Regions from separate parts of the Mesorhizobium sp. WSM4840 genome, predicted to be linked through region 1. Evidence: predicted binding sites of a transcription regulator. Region 1 holds the regulator's gene; each other region holds the start of a gene.
The links. The regulator LexA, encoded in region 1, represses DNA repair genes until DNA is damaged. The targets are predictions, from matches to a motif close to TGTTCNNNNTGTGTTCNG.

Region 1 (3,701 bases):
CTGAAGATGATTCTCGACGGCGATGCCAAGAAGGGCGACGTGCTGGGCACGGCGCGCATCGCCGGCATCATGGCGGCCAAGAGGACGCATGAGCTGATCCCGCTCTGCCATCCGCTGCTGTTGACCAAGGTATCCATTGACATCGAACCGGACGCGACGCTGCCAGGCCTGAAGGTCACGGCGCTGGCCCGCGTCACCGGTAAGACCGGCGTCGAGATGGAAGCGCTGACCGCCGTCTCGGTCGCCTGCCTGACCATCTATGACATGGCCAAGGCGGTCGACCGCGCCATGGTGATCTCGGGCATCAGGCTGGCGGAAAAGACCGGCGGCAAATCCGGCGACTACAAGGCGGATGCCAAGGGGGCAGGCTAATAATGGCACTGCTTCCGGTCGCCGAGGCGCTCGAGCGCCTGCTTGAGGATGCTGCGCCCTTGCAGGCTGAAAGCGTCGCCCTGATGGACGCCGCCGACCGCGTGCTGGCGGAGCCGCTCCTGGCGCTCCGCACCCAGCCGCCGTTCAACGCGTCCGCCATGGACGGCTATGCCGTGCGGGCCGAGGATGTCGCATCCGTGCCCGCAAGACTTTCGGTGATCGGCATGGCGCCGGCCGGACGCGGCTTTGCCGGAACAGTCGGCCCGGCGCAGGCCGTGCGCATCTTCACCGGCGCGCCGCTTCCTGCAGGCGCGGACACCATCGTCATCCAGGAGAATGTCCGCGACCTCGGCGGCGGCAGCATCGAAGTGACCGCGTCGACGGTTGAAGGCCGCAACATCCGCCGCCTCGGGCTCGATTTCTCGAAGGGCGACGTCCTGCTGGAGAAAGGCCGCCCGCTTGATCCGGCGGCATTGTCGCTGGCGGCGTCGGCCAACCACCCGCAGGTCAGCGTGGTGAAACGGCCGTTGGTCGCCATCATCGCCACCGGCGACGAATTGCTGCCGCCGGGCAGCGACCTTGGCCCCGACCAGATCATCTCGTCCAATGCCTATGGCGTCGCCGCCGCGGCCCGCTCGGTCGGCGCCAGCGCGCTCGATCTCGGCATCGCCCCCGACCGCAAGGAGGCGATCGCCACGCTGGTGAAACAAGCGGTCGACGCAGGCGCCGACGTCATCGTCACGCTGGGCGGCGCCTCGGTCGGCGACCATGACCTGGTCCATGACGTGCTGACCGGTGAAGGCATGACGCTCGATTTCTGGAAAATCGCCATGCGGCCCGGCAAGCCGCTGATGTTCGGGCGGCTGGGTGACATCCGCTGCATCGGCCTGCCTGGCAATCCGGTGGCGAGCCTGGTCTGCACGCAGCTCTTTCTGACGCCGCTGCTTGCGCGGCTCGGCGGCCGCGCCTTCCGGCAGGACATGCGTCAGGCGCGGCTCGGCGCCGCCATGCCGGCCAACGATCTCAGGCAGGACTATGTACGCGCCGTGGTTAGCGAAGAAGCCGGCACGCTGCTGGCGACCCCGTTCGGCATCCAGGATTCCTCGATGCTCAAAATGCTGGCCGACGCCAACGGGCTGATCGTGCGCGAGCCGTTCGCTCCCCCAGCCGCGACGGGCGCCGCGTGCAGCGTGCTGATGCTACGCTGAACAAAACGTCAACACATTCATTAAATTTTAAACGGTTGCGGAACACAACTGGAACAGATAGTGTTTGTTCTGGGTTTGTTTTTCTGATTCTGTTGGGGGTCGCGATGCTGACACGCAAACAACATGAACTGCTGATGTTCATCCACGAGCGGCTGAAGGAAAGCGGCATTCCGCCCTCGTTCGACGAGATGAAGGAAGCGCTCGACCTCGCCTCGAAGTCGGGGATCCATCGGCTGATCACTGCACTGGAGGAGCGCGGTTTCATTCGCCGCCTGCCCAACCGCGCCCGCGCGCTGGAGGTGCTGCGCCTGCCCGATTCGATCGCGCCCGGCCTCAATGCGGCGCGCAAATTCTCGCCAAGCGTCATTCAGGGCAGCCTTGGGCAGGGCAGCCTCGGACGACAGATCAAGCCGGCGCCTTCGCGCATGCCCGCAGCCGGCAATGACGACGACGTCGTTGCCACCATCTCCATACCGGTGATGGGCCGCATCGCTGCCGGTGTGCCGATCGACGCCATCCAGCACCAGACGCATTCGATTTCGGTACCACCGGACATGATCACCGGCGGCACGCACTACGCGCTGGAGGTCAAGGGTGACTCGATGATCGAGGCCGGCATTTTCGACGGCGACACGGTCATCATCCGCAACGCCGACACCGCCCAGCCTGGCGAGATCATCGTCGCCTTGGTCGACGACGAGGAAGCGACGCTGAAGCGGTTCCGCCGCAAAGGTGCCTCGATCGCACTGGAAGCCGCCAATCCGGCCTATGAGACGCGCATCTTCGGGCCGGACAGGGTCAAGGTGCAAGGCAAGCTCGTCGGACTGATCCGGCGTTACTGAACGGCAGGCTTTTTGGGTTTCTCGGCCCTGCGGTATGGCGGCAGGCCCCTCGCCTCGCGCGAAAATCTCCGCTGCTCATGCCAAGGCCTATAGGGCTGTCTGACGGCAAAACGGATTTCTGCGCGCGTCGTCGCAGATAGCGGATCGAAAAAGACGGCGGCACTGCCCATGCGAGCGAGCTGCCGTTTGGTGACGACGAGAACCAGCGGATTGCGGCAGGGATTATAATAGGCTGTGGCATCATCGATGACGATCAAATCCGCAAAGGCACAGGCTGGCCGTGCGGTTTTGCGGTCGTCGGCGAGCGCGATGATCGCGCCGGACTGGTGCCGGGCGAGGCACAGGCCGGCAGTGCAGTAGAAGGGCGCTCCCGGCGGCAGGTCGGCCGGGTCGACGATGTCGAACCGCACGTCTCCTTTTTCGAATGTCTCCGGCTCGACAATGGTCGCTGAAACCAGCGCATGTTTCCAGTTGTCGGTGGTGAATTCGTTCGAGTGCACCCGGTTGACGGCAAGTTCGCCGCCGCCGATCGGCAGCGCCACCAGATGCGCATCTTCCGAAATCAGCACGTCGGGGGTGCGCGTCTCGGAAATCGTCAGCAGGCCGGCGAGCGCAAAGGGAAGTGCCGCAAGCCGCAACCATGTCGTTGCCATCGTGGCGATGACCAGGGCGGCCGTCACCAGCAGAACCGACTGCAACGAGATCAGCCCGACGGCATCGACCGGCGACCGCTCGGAGATCCATCCCGATATTGCAATCATGGCCGTCAGCCCCTTGCCCATCATGTATAGGAAAGGGCCGTCGAAGCCGAACGGCATTGCCAAGGCGCTGACGACGGCCAGGAACATCACGACCGTGACGATCGGCATGACGGCCAGATTGGCGAACAGGCTGAGCGGCGAGACGCGCTGGAAGTGCCAGATGGCGAAGAGTGCGGTGGCGCTGCCGGCAATGATGGAGGTCATTGCGATGGTACCTGTCCCAGCGGCAAGTTTTCGCGTGACGAAAGCGATCGTTGACCGTCGCTGTGGCGGCGCGGTGGCCTTGTCGGCACGATAGTCGGACCAGCCGGCATAGGCGCCCACGAGAGCAGCGGTCGCGGCGAAGGACATCTGGAAGCTTGGGCCGACCACCTCGTGCGGCGACACGACGATGACGGCGATGGCCGAAATCGCCAGATTGCGCATGGTGAGTGCCGCCCGGTCGAACAGCACGGCGACAAGCATTACCGCCAGCATGATAAAGCTGCGTTCAGCCGCGACCACGATACCGGAAAAAA
Region 2 (3,701 bases), on a different contig from region 1:
GCGCTGCGCCCCATACCGAGCTGGTCCGGCGTCTGATTGCCGAGCGGCACATAGAGCAAGCCGAGCTTCTCGTCGGCGCTCGCTGTCGACCACATGTTGGGAGAGTTGTGGGTATAGGTCTGACCCGGCGCCCGTGGCGTCGTCTGGTCCGGATTGCCGGAATCCCAGTTCCAAATCAGGGCGCCGGTGTCGACGTCGAAGGCACGGATGACGCCGGACGGCTCCTGCGTTGAATAATTGTCGTTGACCGCGCCGCCGACGATGATCTTGTTGGCGACGATCAGCGGCGCCGAGGTCGAATAATAATAGCCCGGCTTCGGATATGGCATGTTGGCAAGCAGGTTCAGCGTGCCGCCTTCGGCAAATGTGGGACAGACCTGGCCATTCGCGGCGTCGAGCGCGATCAGCCTAGCGTCGGATGTCGGCAGATAGATGCGTGCCGCACAGGGCTGGCCGGCGGCGATTTTGGCATCGACATAATAGGACACGCCGCGGCAGGTCTGGTGCTGGCGGTCCTTGTCCAACTTGATCTTGGGATCGAAGCGCCATTTCTCCTTGCCGCTGGCGGCATCGATCGCAATGGCGAAATTGTGCGGCGTGCAAATGTAGAGCGTGTCGGCAACCTTCAGCGGCGTCACCTGATAGGTCGTCTCACTGATATCGTCGGGCCCTTTCACATCGCCGGTGCGATAGGTCCAGGCCGGCTGCAGATTGGCAACGTTTTCGGGGGTGATCTGGTCGAGCGGCGAATAGCGCTGGCCATACGTCGTGCGACCGTAATAGTGCCATTCGCCGGCTGGCACATTGCCGCCGCGATCGGCGGTCGGCGTCACCTTGTCGGTGTTGAGTTCGCCGGCAATATTCTTTGGATCGGTCGTCATCGAATAGCCGGCGACGCCGATCGACGCCAGCACGGCGAGGATCAGCGGCGCGCGACCATCGGGACCGGTGAGCCCGCCCCGCGCCCACGGTGTCAGCAGCCACAACGCGATAAGCACGATAATGCCGCCGCGCGGACCGAGCTCCCACCAGTCGAAGCCGGTTTCCCAGACCGCCCAGCAAAGCGTGCCGATGACGATCGCCGCGTACAGCCACAGCGCCATGGATTTGCGCCTGTAGAGCAGCCAGGCAGCGACGAGGAAGGCTATGCCGGCAATGACGTAATACCAACTGCCACCTAGCGAAGCTAACCAGATGCCGCCGCCGCCGAGTACCAGGCCGATAAGGAAAAGGATGAGGGAGGTGATGACGACAGCCAAAACGATGCTCCTTCGACTGGTGCGCGCTTCGCACGCGTCAATGGGCAACCCGGCATTGCGTTCCTGCCCCGAGCACAACTTTCTCCGGCCCGCCATGGCTGTCAAGCAGGCTGGCGCTATAGGTGGTGTTCTACCGGATTTGTAACTCCCCCGCCTGGATTGAGAACAAAACGGAGACACTTCTGGCCTTTCGCTGCCGAATCACTACATTCGGGGACAATGTCCGGCTTTTCGGAAGACATGCCCTTTTTTGACGAACCGAATGCGCGGCCCACGGCCCCGTCCGGCATTGCCGCGCGCGCCATGGCTGCCCGCAGCGGCCACACCAATGCGCCCGACTATCTGAACGGGCTCAACCCCGAACAGCGGCTGGCGGTGGAAACCACCGAGGGTCCGGTTCTGGTGCTGGCCGGCGCCGGCACCGGCAAGACGCGTGTCTTGACCACCCGCATCGCTCACATCCTCGCCACGAAGAGAGCCTTCCCGTCGCAGATCCTCGCCGTCACCTTCACCAACAAGGCCGCGCGCGAAATGAAGCAGCGCATTGGCCTGCTGATCGGCGACGGCAATGTCGAAGGCATGCCGTGGCTCGGCACCTTCCACTCGATTGGAGTGAAGCTGCTGCGCCGCCACGCCGAGCTTGCCGGGCTCAAATCCGACTTCACCATTCTCGACACCGACGACGTCGTGCGCCTGATCAAGCAGCTCATCCAGGCCGAAGGGCTGGACGACAAGCGCTGGCCGGCCAGGCAGTTCGCCCAGATGATCGACGGCTGGAAGAACAAGGGGCTTGGCCCTGCCGACATTCCCGAGGGCGACGCCCGCGCCTTCGCCAACGGCAAGGGCCGCGAGCTCTACAAGGCCTATCAGGAGCGGCTGAAGACACTGAACGCCTGCGACTTCGGCGACCTCCTGTGCCACCCGATCCGCATCTTCCGCGACAATCCGGACGTGCTGAAGGAGTACCACAAGCGCTTCAAATACATTCTCGTCGACGAGTACCAGGACACCAACACCGCCCAATACATGTGGCTGCGCCTGCTGGCCCAGCGGCCGCAATCCTCCCCCCTTGAGGGGGAGGTGCCCGCGAAGCGGGCGGAGGGGGTCGCCTCAGAAGGGACCGCCAGAGCGTCGAGCACTGCCGCACGGACCCCACCCGGCCGGGCTTTGCCCGGCCACCCTCCCCTCAAGGGGGAGGGAAACCCGCGCCCAGCCACCGTAAACATCTGTTGCGTCGGCGACGACGATCAATCCATCTATGGCTGGCGTGGGGCCGAGGTCGATAACATCCTGCGCTTCGACAAGGATTTCCCCGGCGCCGCGATCATCCGGCTGGAGCGCAACTACCGCTCCACCGCGCACATCCTCGGCACCGCCTCCCATCTCATCGCCCACAATGAAGGCCGCTTCGGCAAGACGCTGTTCACCGAAAAGATCGCCGAGGACGACGAGAAGGTCCATGTCCATGCCGCCTGGGATTCCGAGGAGGAGGCCCGCGCCGTTGGCGAAACCATCGAGGCCTACCAGCGGCAGAAGCACAATCTCAACGACATGGCCATTCTTGTCCGCGCGTCCTTTCAGATGCGCGAATTCGAGGATCGTTTCGTCACGCTCGGCCTCAACTATCGCGTCATCGGCGGCCCGCGCTTCTACGAGCGCCTCGAAATCCGCGATGCGCTGGCCTTCTTCCGCGTCGTCGCGCAAGGCGCAGACGACCTAGCCTTCGAGCGTATCGTCAACGTGCCGAAGCGCGGGCTGGGCGAAGCCACCATCCGCCAGATCCACGACACCGCCAGGACGCTCCGCATTCCGATGCTGGAGGCTGCGGAAAAACTCGCCGAGAGCGACGAACTGAAGCCGAAGCCGCGCGCAGCATTGCGCGAAGTCGCCGCCAATTTCGAGCGCTGGCAGAAGGGGCTGGAAACCACGCCGCACACCGAGCTGGCCGAGACCATCCTGGAGGAGAGCGGCTACACCGACATGTGGAAAAACGACCGCTCGGTGGAAGCGCCCGGCCGGCTGGAAAACCTGAAAGAGCTGATCCGCTCGATGGAGGAGTACGAATCGCTGCGCTCCTTCCTCGAACATGTAGCACTGGTGATGGACGCCGAGCAGAATGCCGAGCTCGACGCCGTCAACATCATGACGCTGCATTCGGCCAAGGGCCTCGAATTCGAGACGGTTTTTCTCCCTGGTTGGGAGGAAGGTCTTTTTCCGCACCAGCGCGCGCTCGACGAGGGCGGCCGCTCCGGGCTGGAGGAAGAACGGCGGCTGGCCTATGTCGGGCTGACCCGCGCCAAGAAGAACCTGCATTTGTGGTTCGTCTCCAACCGCCGCATCCACGGCCTGTGGCAATCGACCATCCCGTCGCGCTTCCTCGATGAATTGCCGGAAGCCCATGTCGAGGTCGCCGAAAGCGGCAACTCCTATGGCGGTTACGGC
Region 3 (3,701 bases), on a different contig from region 1:
CGAATGGATTTGAGCACACTTGCAGGAAAGCTATGTCCAGTTCTTTGCATGAGTCTGCTGCTCGTCCTCACTACCTTCAAGACTTAGCTTTGTCTCACTCAAATAGGATCTGCAATCGCTGCTTCCCTGCCCTGACGAGATGCGGCGCTTAAAAGGAGCGATGGCTGCGTCACCCGAATTCCCCCCGGCAGAACGAGAAAGCCTCTAAAGGTAGGGCGATCCCAGCCACAACACTCGGTCAAACAGGCGGACGATAAATGGCCGGGCTCTCAAGGTTTCGATCGTTACAGACGCGGCGGAGGCGATTGCCGATCCGATCCGCGCTTCAATCTCCGCGGCAAAGCCTGCATCAAGAACCTCTATATCAATCTCAAAATTCAGCCGCAGGGACCGGGCATCAAGATTGGAGGATCCTATATAAGCCCAAACTCCATCGACCGACAGCAGCTTCGAATGATCGAACGAGCCCTCCGTGCGCCATACGCGGCAATAGTGCTTCAGGACCTGATCGAATTGCGCCGTCATCGCCCGGTCGACGAGGAAGAGATTGTTCACCGCCGGTACCACGATGTCGATCTCGACGCCTCGCCTGGCCGCGGTCGTCAGCGCGCTGATCAGTTCCCGATCCGGCAGGAAATAGGGCGACATGATGCGGATCGATTTGCGGGCGACGGAAAATGCCCCGATCAGCAAGTTGTGGTTCGTTTCGATGCTGGCATCCGGCCCGGATGCAACCGCCCGCGCCAGCATCGGTTGACCGGGAGCTGCGGGAAGCGTGGCCACTTGCCAGGTGTCGCCTTTCAGGAGCTCGCCGCTCACGAAGCGCCAATCTTCGGCGGCAACCGAAAAAAGGTCGGCTACGACCGGCCCGGTGACCTGAAAATGCGTGTCCCTCGCGCTGGAGGAACCGGCGAACTCGGCTGAGAATCCCTTTCGGATGTTCATCCCTCCGGTGAACGCAATCGTGCCATCGACGACCAGGATCTTCCGGTGTGTTCTGAGGTTGGCGTAGGGAAGACGCAGGCCCATGACAATGTTGCCGTTGAAGAGGTCTGCTGTGATTCCTGCCTCTCGCAGACGCCCAAGAATGCTGGGGACGGAGTAACGCGCCCCGACGGCATCGATCAGCACGCGAACGCTGACACCCCGCTGGACGGCTCCGGCGAGAGATTCCACGAAAAGCCGCCCGACATCGTCATTGTCGAAGATGTAGGTCTCGAGAAGGATAGCGCGTTGAGCGCCATCAATCGCTCGGCACATTGCGGCATAGGCCTCGTCACCTGTCTCCAATATCGCAATCGCGTTTGCCGAGGTCAGGGCACGCCGGGCCACCCTGTCGCCCAATGTCTTCAGGCCGGTGAAGCGTTGGCCGTACCGCTCGGCAATCAATTCCTCGGCGGCAATGTTGCGCTCATGTTTTGCGGAAGCCGCCTCGCTGGAAAGGGGCCGCATGGCGCTGATCGTTGCACGACGGATGCGGTTTATGCCGGCAACGGCGTAGATGATCGCGCCAAGGAATGGCGACAGGAACATCACGCCAACCCAACCTGTGGCGGCGCGGACGTCTTCCTTCGTCATTATGGCGTGGACAATGCCGATGGCCGCCATCACCAGCGGAATGATCGCGAGGATCTGGGGCCAATGAGTCATTAAGGTCTGCAACATCGCCAGGACTATCCAGCGAGCGGTTGCAGAACGCAATGCAGCTCATGCCCGGCGTTGATTAGCACCTCTTGACCAAGTTTTGGCCGCAGTCACCCAATTCGTAATGCAGAGCACCGCAAGCCTCCAGACCACGGTAACAAAACTGGACAGAGCCGCTGCCTGGTTCGATGGAACGGCCCCCGTCACTGGAGACCAGGAGCCACAGCGGGCACTACAGGCCTAACTTCTCCCGGAGTGCATCAATGCGTTTAGAGGCTTCCGCCTTGCTGAGGCCGTCAGCATAGGCGTCAGGGTCGTCGGCCTGTTCGGCCAAAGTTTTCAAATAGGAGGCTTGTGCGGGGGTCATGGGGTCATCTCCGCTGATCCAATCTTCCGGGTCCTTTTCGACATTTGCCGGTGCCTCGATTTTTGGGTTGTGCCGGTCGCCCATGATCAATCTCCCTTGATGATCACCACAATGAGAATGATCATGATTTGTTCCGCCAGATTGGTATGCGTGTCGCGTCCGCCCGCCCAAGCCGGTTACGCGCAAGCGGAGCGAATCTCTTCTTGGCTATTTCATAGCGTTGACACCTATGGTTGTAATCTTGCACGATCCTCAAATCGGTGACGACGCCCCGTGAGCAGCAATCAGGGCCATTGGAGCAGTACCTGGCTCATAAACGACCCCCAACTCGGGAGTCGGCTTCTTCGAATTATTTGGCCTTCAGCCATGTGTTCGACAGTCCGCTCCTGTAGCGGCTGTCGGCGCGCTTCGAGATAATTCCATTGAGCCCGATCTTCTCGACGGTGCGGAAGAGCGCCAGCGCACTGCCCTCGAAGTGCTCACTGTATTGGATCTTGCCGAGGCCAGGCTCAACCAGTTGCCATAGCGCCTGCTTGCGCTGCAGCAGCGGCAAGGAGCCTAGATCGCGGCCGTCGAGATGGAGGATATCGAAAGTGACGAACACCAGCCGGCTCGGCTCGTTCCAGATCGCGGCTTCCAGCGCAGGGCAATCGGAAGCGCCCTGCTCGCCGGGAACAATGACCTCGCCGTCGAGAATGGCAGTCCGGCATCGCAGATCGACGGCTAGTGCGATGGGCCAGTATTTCGTGGTCCAGTCACGGCCGTTCTTGCTGTAAAGACGCACGCCGCCATTATCGATGATGATCTGGGTTCGATAGCCGTCGAGATTGGCCTCGTGGACCCAGCCCTCATCTTCAGGCGGCCGCTCGACCCGAGTCGGGATCTGCGGCGGAAGAAACTCCAGCCGGCCGCCATCGACCTTGGCACGCTTACTCAATGACGCCACCTTTGACCGCGCAGCGGCGGCTAATCGGCACAGGCAGCACGACATCACCCCAACAGGATGCCTGCCACCTGTGCCGAGCCCCCCGCCAAGCCATTGCAAGCATCTACGCACGAGGCCGATCTGTCGTTAGCTTTGCATCCTAATACTTATCCTGGCGTACATATCTTGCTCGGCGCGGCGCTCTTGCACCGTTCCCGACCGGCTTATTGCTGTCCGGGATTGCCGCCAGCCTACGCAGCCCTTGGCTAGAGCGGTTCGTCATTTCACGGAACCGCAGAACCGCTCTATCTCTTTATTTTTTGACTGCAATTCCGGACGGAAAACCGTTCGCACTTTTCCTGGAATTGCTCCGATTGCGGACTACCTTGGTCAGTCCATCAAAAGCACCACAGCGGGATGCAGCTTCTTCAGATTCGGCAATGATTTCGACTGCCAGGGTATGTCGGGCGTTCCACGCACGACGAGTCGAACATCGGGATGCTTGCGCACCTCAATGGTAAATTTCGCCAGCAGGTTGATGCCGGAAGAGTTGAGAAAGTGAAGGTCCTTCAGATTGAGCGTAATGGAAGCGGGATTCGAGGCAAGAACACGGGTCGCCAACGCCGTGATAGGCGCACCGTCGTCGGAACTGGCAAGCCGCATTGCACCGTCGAAGAAAATTTCGCTTCCTTCAGTCCACACGCGGTAATCGTCTGTCTTGATTTCCATAGCCTGGCTTCGTTTTATTTAGTTGTGAATTTGCGA
Region 4 (3,701 bases), on a different contig from region 1:
GCCGAGATTGCGCTTGCCCTTGATTTTGAGCGTCTCGTAATCGGCGCCGAGATTGATGGCGAAGCCACCGCCGCCCTGCTGCTTGCGGCAGATCGAGCAGTAGCACAGCATGAACGGCACCGGCGTGTGGCTTTCCACCTCGAAGCGGACGGCATTGCATCGGCAGGACCCTTTGAGCAGAAGCGGCATGAAAAAAACTCCGACGAAATTGGTTTTCAACTTGTCAGGATGGTGCCGGTTGCGGCGATGACAAGGGGAAATCCGGGTGACATGATCGCGGCATGGACAATGAACGCATTGCCGAACTTTTCGAAGCCCTCGGCCCGGTCAGCATTCGCAAGATGTTCGGTGGCAAGGGCATCTATTTTGACGGCGTTATCGTCGCCATCGTGGTGCGTGGCGAATTGATGCTGAAGGCCGACGCGGAAAGCGCGCCCGAATTCGAGGCGGCCGGCTGTCGGCAATGGACCTATACGGGGTCGCGGCACGGCAAGCTGGTGTCGATGCCGTATTGGAGCGTTCCCGACAGCGCCTTCGACGATCCGGATGAGATGTCGGTCTGGGCACGCCGGGCCTATGAAGCGGGGCTGCGTGCCGGCAAATAGGCTGCCTCTCCACTGGTCATCAGCTCATGCCAATTTTCTGCGGCTCGGGCACAAGGGCCAGCGCGTCGGCAAAGTCTGCCGCCGTAAAGATCGGCACAAGTTCGGCACTTTCGATCGCAAGCATTGCCGCGGCAACGCCGTCACGCAGCGCCGCGCGCAGCGTCAGGCCGCGCAGCAGGGCGGCGACCGTTGCGCCCGCCAGCACATCGGCGGCGCCGTCCGCGACTTTTTTCGGCGGCAGGATCGAGAAGGCGCCGGCTTCGTCGAAACCCAGCACCGGACCGTCATCCGCCGTCACCACGCCGCCTTTGAGGCCGGCGCGCCTCAGGCGGTCGATGATATCACGCTCCGCCGTGTCGATACCGACATCGGCGAGTGCGATGGCCTCACGCCGGTCCATGAAGACCATCGCCAGGCTGCCAAGCACCGGCGCGAGCCGCACCGCCTTGTCTGGTGAGACGGCGAGGGCGAAGACAGGCTTGCCGGCGGCAAGCGCCACCAGCCGCTCCAGCGCCGTCGACGGCAGGTTGGCGTCGCACAGGACCGCATCGGCGGTGCTGATCGCCTCGCGCACCTTGGCACGGCGGATCTGCTTGGGAAGCGCCAGGTCGTAGAGCGCCATGTCGGCAAGGCCGACGATCAGCGCGCCGTCGCCGTCGATCAGCACCGTGTTGCTCGGCGTCGTGCGATCGAGGAACACCACGGACAGATCGGCAATGCCGGCCGCAGTGATGGCGCGCGAGACCGTATCGGCCAGAACATCGCCGCCGCGCACCGAAAACAGCGAACCGGAGACGCCACGGCGCACGGCGCTGCGCAGCGCATTGAAGACGGCGCCGCCGACAGCCTCGCGCATCGTGCCGGGATTCGACGCCGCCGGCACGAAAGTGCCCGAAACCTGGCCGCGCCGATCTATATAGGCGCCGCCTACGGCCAGGATTGTCGGCGACTTCATCATGCCGGCGAGATGACCTTTGCTGTTGCCGGGCGGAGACTAGGTCGTCCGGCGGAACCGGGCAACCGGAGGCGCGATTCGGGAGATGCCAGCACGATCCCACGGAGGAAGCAGGATACATCTTGGGGTGAAAACACGAAACAAAAAAAGAACAGATACAGATATCATTTGTTTTTCAATCGCTTGTCTCCCCTTGCCAGATGAGAACAAAAAAGGTACAAATTAATAAGGATTACGGATTGTCCGGCCTTCATTGACGACCAAGGGGTGATGTATCATGGCTCAGAATTCTTTGCGGCTTGTAGAGGACAAAGCAGTGGACAAATCAAAGGCTCTGGATGCGGCGCTGTCGCAAATCGAGCGTGCCTTCGGCAAGGGCTCGATCATGCGGCTCGGCGCAAACGAGCAGGTCGTCGAGATCGAAACGGTGCCGACCGGTTCGCTTGGCCTCGACATCGCGCTTGGCGTCGGCGGCCTGCCGCGCGGCCGCATCGTCGAGATCTACGGGCCGGAAAGCTCGGGCAAGACGACGCTGGCGCTGCACACGGTGGCCGAAGCCCAGAAGAAGGGCGGCATCTGCGCGTTCGTCGATGCTGAGCATGCGCTCGATCCGGTCTACGCCCGCAAACTCGGCGTCGACCTCGAAAACCTGCTGATTTCGCAGCCCGACACCGGCGAGCAGGCGCTGGAGATCTGTGACACGCTGGTGCGTTCCGGCGCCATCGACGTGCTGGTGGTCGATTCGGTCGCGGCGCTGACGCCGCGCGCCGAAATCGAGGGCGAGATGGGCGATTCGCTGCCCGGCCTGCAGGCGCGGCTGATGAGCCAGGCGCTGCGCAAGCTGACCGCCTCGATCTCGCGCTCCAACACCATGGTCATCTTCATCAACCAGATCCGCATGAAGATCGGCGTCATGTTCGGTTCGCCCGAGACTACGACCGGCGGCAACGCGCTGAAATTCTACGCTTCGGTGCGCCTCGACATTCGTCGCATCGGCTCGGTCAAGGACCGCGACGAGGTCGTCGGCAACCAGACCCGCGTCAAGGTGGTCAAGAACAAGCTGGCGCCGCCCTTCAAGGTGGTCGAATTCGACATCATGTATGGCGAGGGCGTGTCCAAGACCGGCGAGTTGGTCGACCTCGGCGTCAAGGCCGGCGTGGTCGAGAAGTCGGGCGCCTGGTTCTCCTACAATTCGCAGCGTCTCGGCCAGGGCCGCGAAAATGCAAAACTGTTCCTGCGCGACAATCCCGACACGGCGCGCGAAATCGAGCTGGCGCTGAGGCAGAATGCCGGACTTATCGCCGAGAAATTCCTCGAGAATGGTGGTTCCGAAGGTGGAGACGACGGTTTCGAGGACGAAGCGGGCGCGATGTAGGATGCGGGCTGTGCCAGCCAGAATATCCGTTTGAGTTCACGTATCCCGAATTGAGTATCGATGTGTTCATGCCGCCGGCCTTGGGCCGGCGGTTTGCGTTTTTGGCGGTGGCTCTGGCCATTCCGAACAGCCGGCCAAGGCTACGATTTGGAGCAATTCCGTGTTTCTGGACAGGGTGCGGTGCGACCGCTAAAAGGCCATGTCTGTTTTCCGCCGGCAATCGGCGGTTCTCTCGAAAAGGCAGTATTCATGAGTGGCGTCAACGAGATCAGGTCGGCATTTCTCGACTATTTCCGCAAAGAAGGTCACGAGGTCGTGGCGTCGAGCCCGCTGGTGCCGCGCAACGACCCAACGCTGATGTTCACCAACGCCGGCATGGTGCAGTTCAAGAACGTCTTCACCGGGTTTGAAACCCGTCCCTATTCGCGCGCCACGACTTCGCAGAAATGCGTGCGCGCCGGCGGCAAGCACAACGATCTCGACAATGTCGGCTACACTGCCCGTCACCACACTTTTTTCGAGATGCTCGGCAATTTCTCCTTCGGCGATTATTTCAAGGAGCGCGCCATCGAACTCGCCTGGAACCTGATCACCCGCGAGTTTGGCATCGCCAAGGATAGGCTTCTGGTGACCGTCTATCATACCGACGACGCGGCCGCAGGCTTCTGGAAGAAGATCGCCGGGCTGCCGGAGGACAGGATCATCCGCATCGCCACCAGCGACAATTTCTGGGCGATGGGCGATACCGGTCCCTGCGGTCCGTGCT

Region 2: AC0L3I_RS08390 (ATP-dependent helicase) is a predicted target of LexA. The motif match lies at 1,421-1,438, and genes of this name have one in related genera.
Region 3: AC0L3I_RS19745 (DUF3072 domain-containing protein) is a predicted target of LexA. The motif match lies at 2,130-2,147, and genes of this name have one in related genera.
Region 4: recA (recombinase RecA) is a predicted target of LexA. The motif match lies at 1,697-1,714, and genes of this name have one in related genera.

The regions. Positions count from the first base shown of each region.
Region 1 is NZ_JBVVQD010000005.1:163,770-167,470, forward strand. It holds gene moaC (cyclic pyranopterin monophosphate synthase MoaC) at 1-372, shown strand, start outside; gene AC0L3I_RS09810 (molybdopterin molybdotransferase MoeA) at 375-1,580, shown strand; gene lexA (transcriptional repressor LexA) at 1,685-2,422, shown strand; gene AC0L3I_RS09820 (ComEC/Rec2 family competence protein) at 2,416-3,701, opposite strand, start outside.
Region 2 is NZ_JBVVQD010000004.1:176,262-179,962, reverse strand. It holds partial or broken gene AC0L3I_RS08395 (glucose/quinate/shikimate family membrane-bound PQQ-dependent dehydrogenase) at 1-1,259, opposite strand, end outside; gene AC0L3I_RS08390 (ATP-dependent helicase) at 1,479-3,701, shown strand, end outside.
Region 3 is NZ_JBVVQD010000014.1:107,335-111,035, forward strand. It holds gene AC0L3I_RS19735 (endonuclease/exonuclease/phosphatase family protein) at 1-50, opposite strand, end outside; gene AC0L3I_RS19740 (phospholipase D-like domain-containing protein) at 205-1,665, opposite strand; gene AC0L3I_RS19745 (DUF3072 domain-containing protein) at 1,877-2,095, opposite strand; gene AC0L3I_RS19750 (ATP-dependent DNA ligase) at 2,361-2,957, opposite strand; gene AC0L3I_RS19755 (slr1659 superfamily regulator) at 3,327-3,665, opposite strand; gene AC0L3I_RS19760 (slr1658 superfamily regulator) at 3,684-3,701, opposite strand, start outside.
Region 4 is NZ_JBVVQD010000048.1:7,914-11,614, reverse strand. It holds gene AC0L3I_RS34170 (GFA family protein) at 1-189, opposite strand, end outside; gene AC0L3I_RS34165 (TfoX/Sxy family protein) at 282-605, shown strand; gene AC0L3I_RS34160 (carbohydrate kinase family protein) at 625-1,563, opposite strand; gene recA (recombinase RecA) at 1,838-2,935, shown strand; gene alaS (alanine--tRNA ligase) at 3,185-3,701, shown strand, end outside.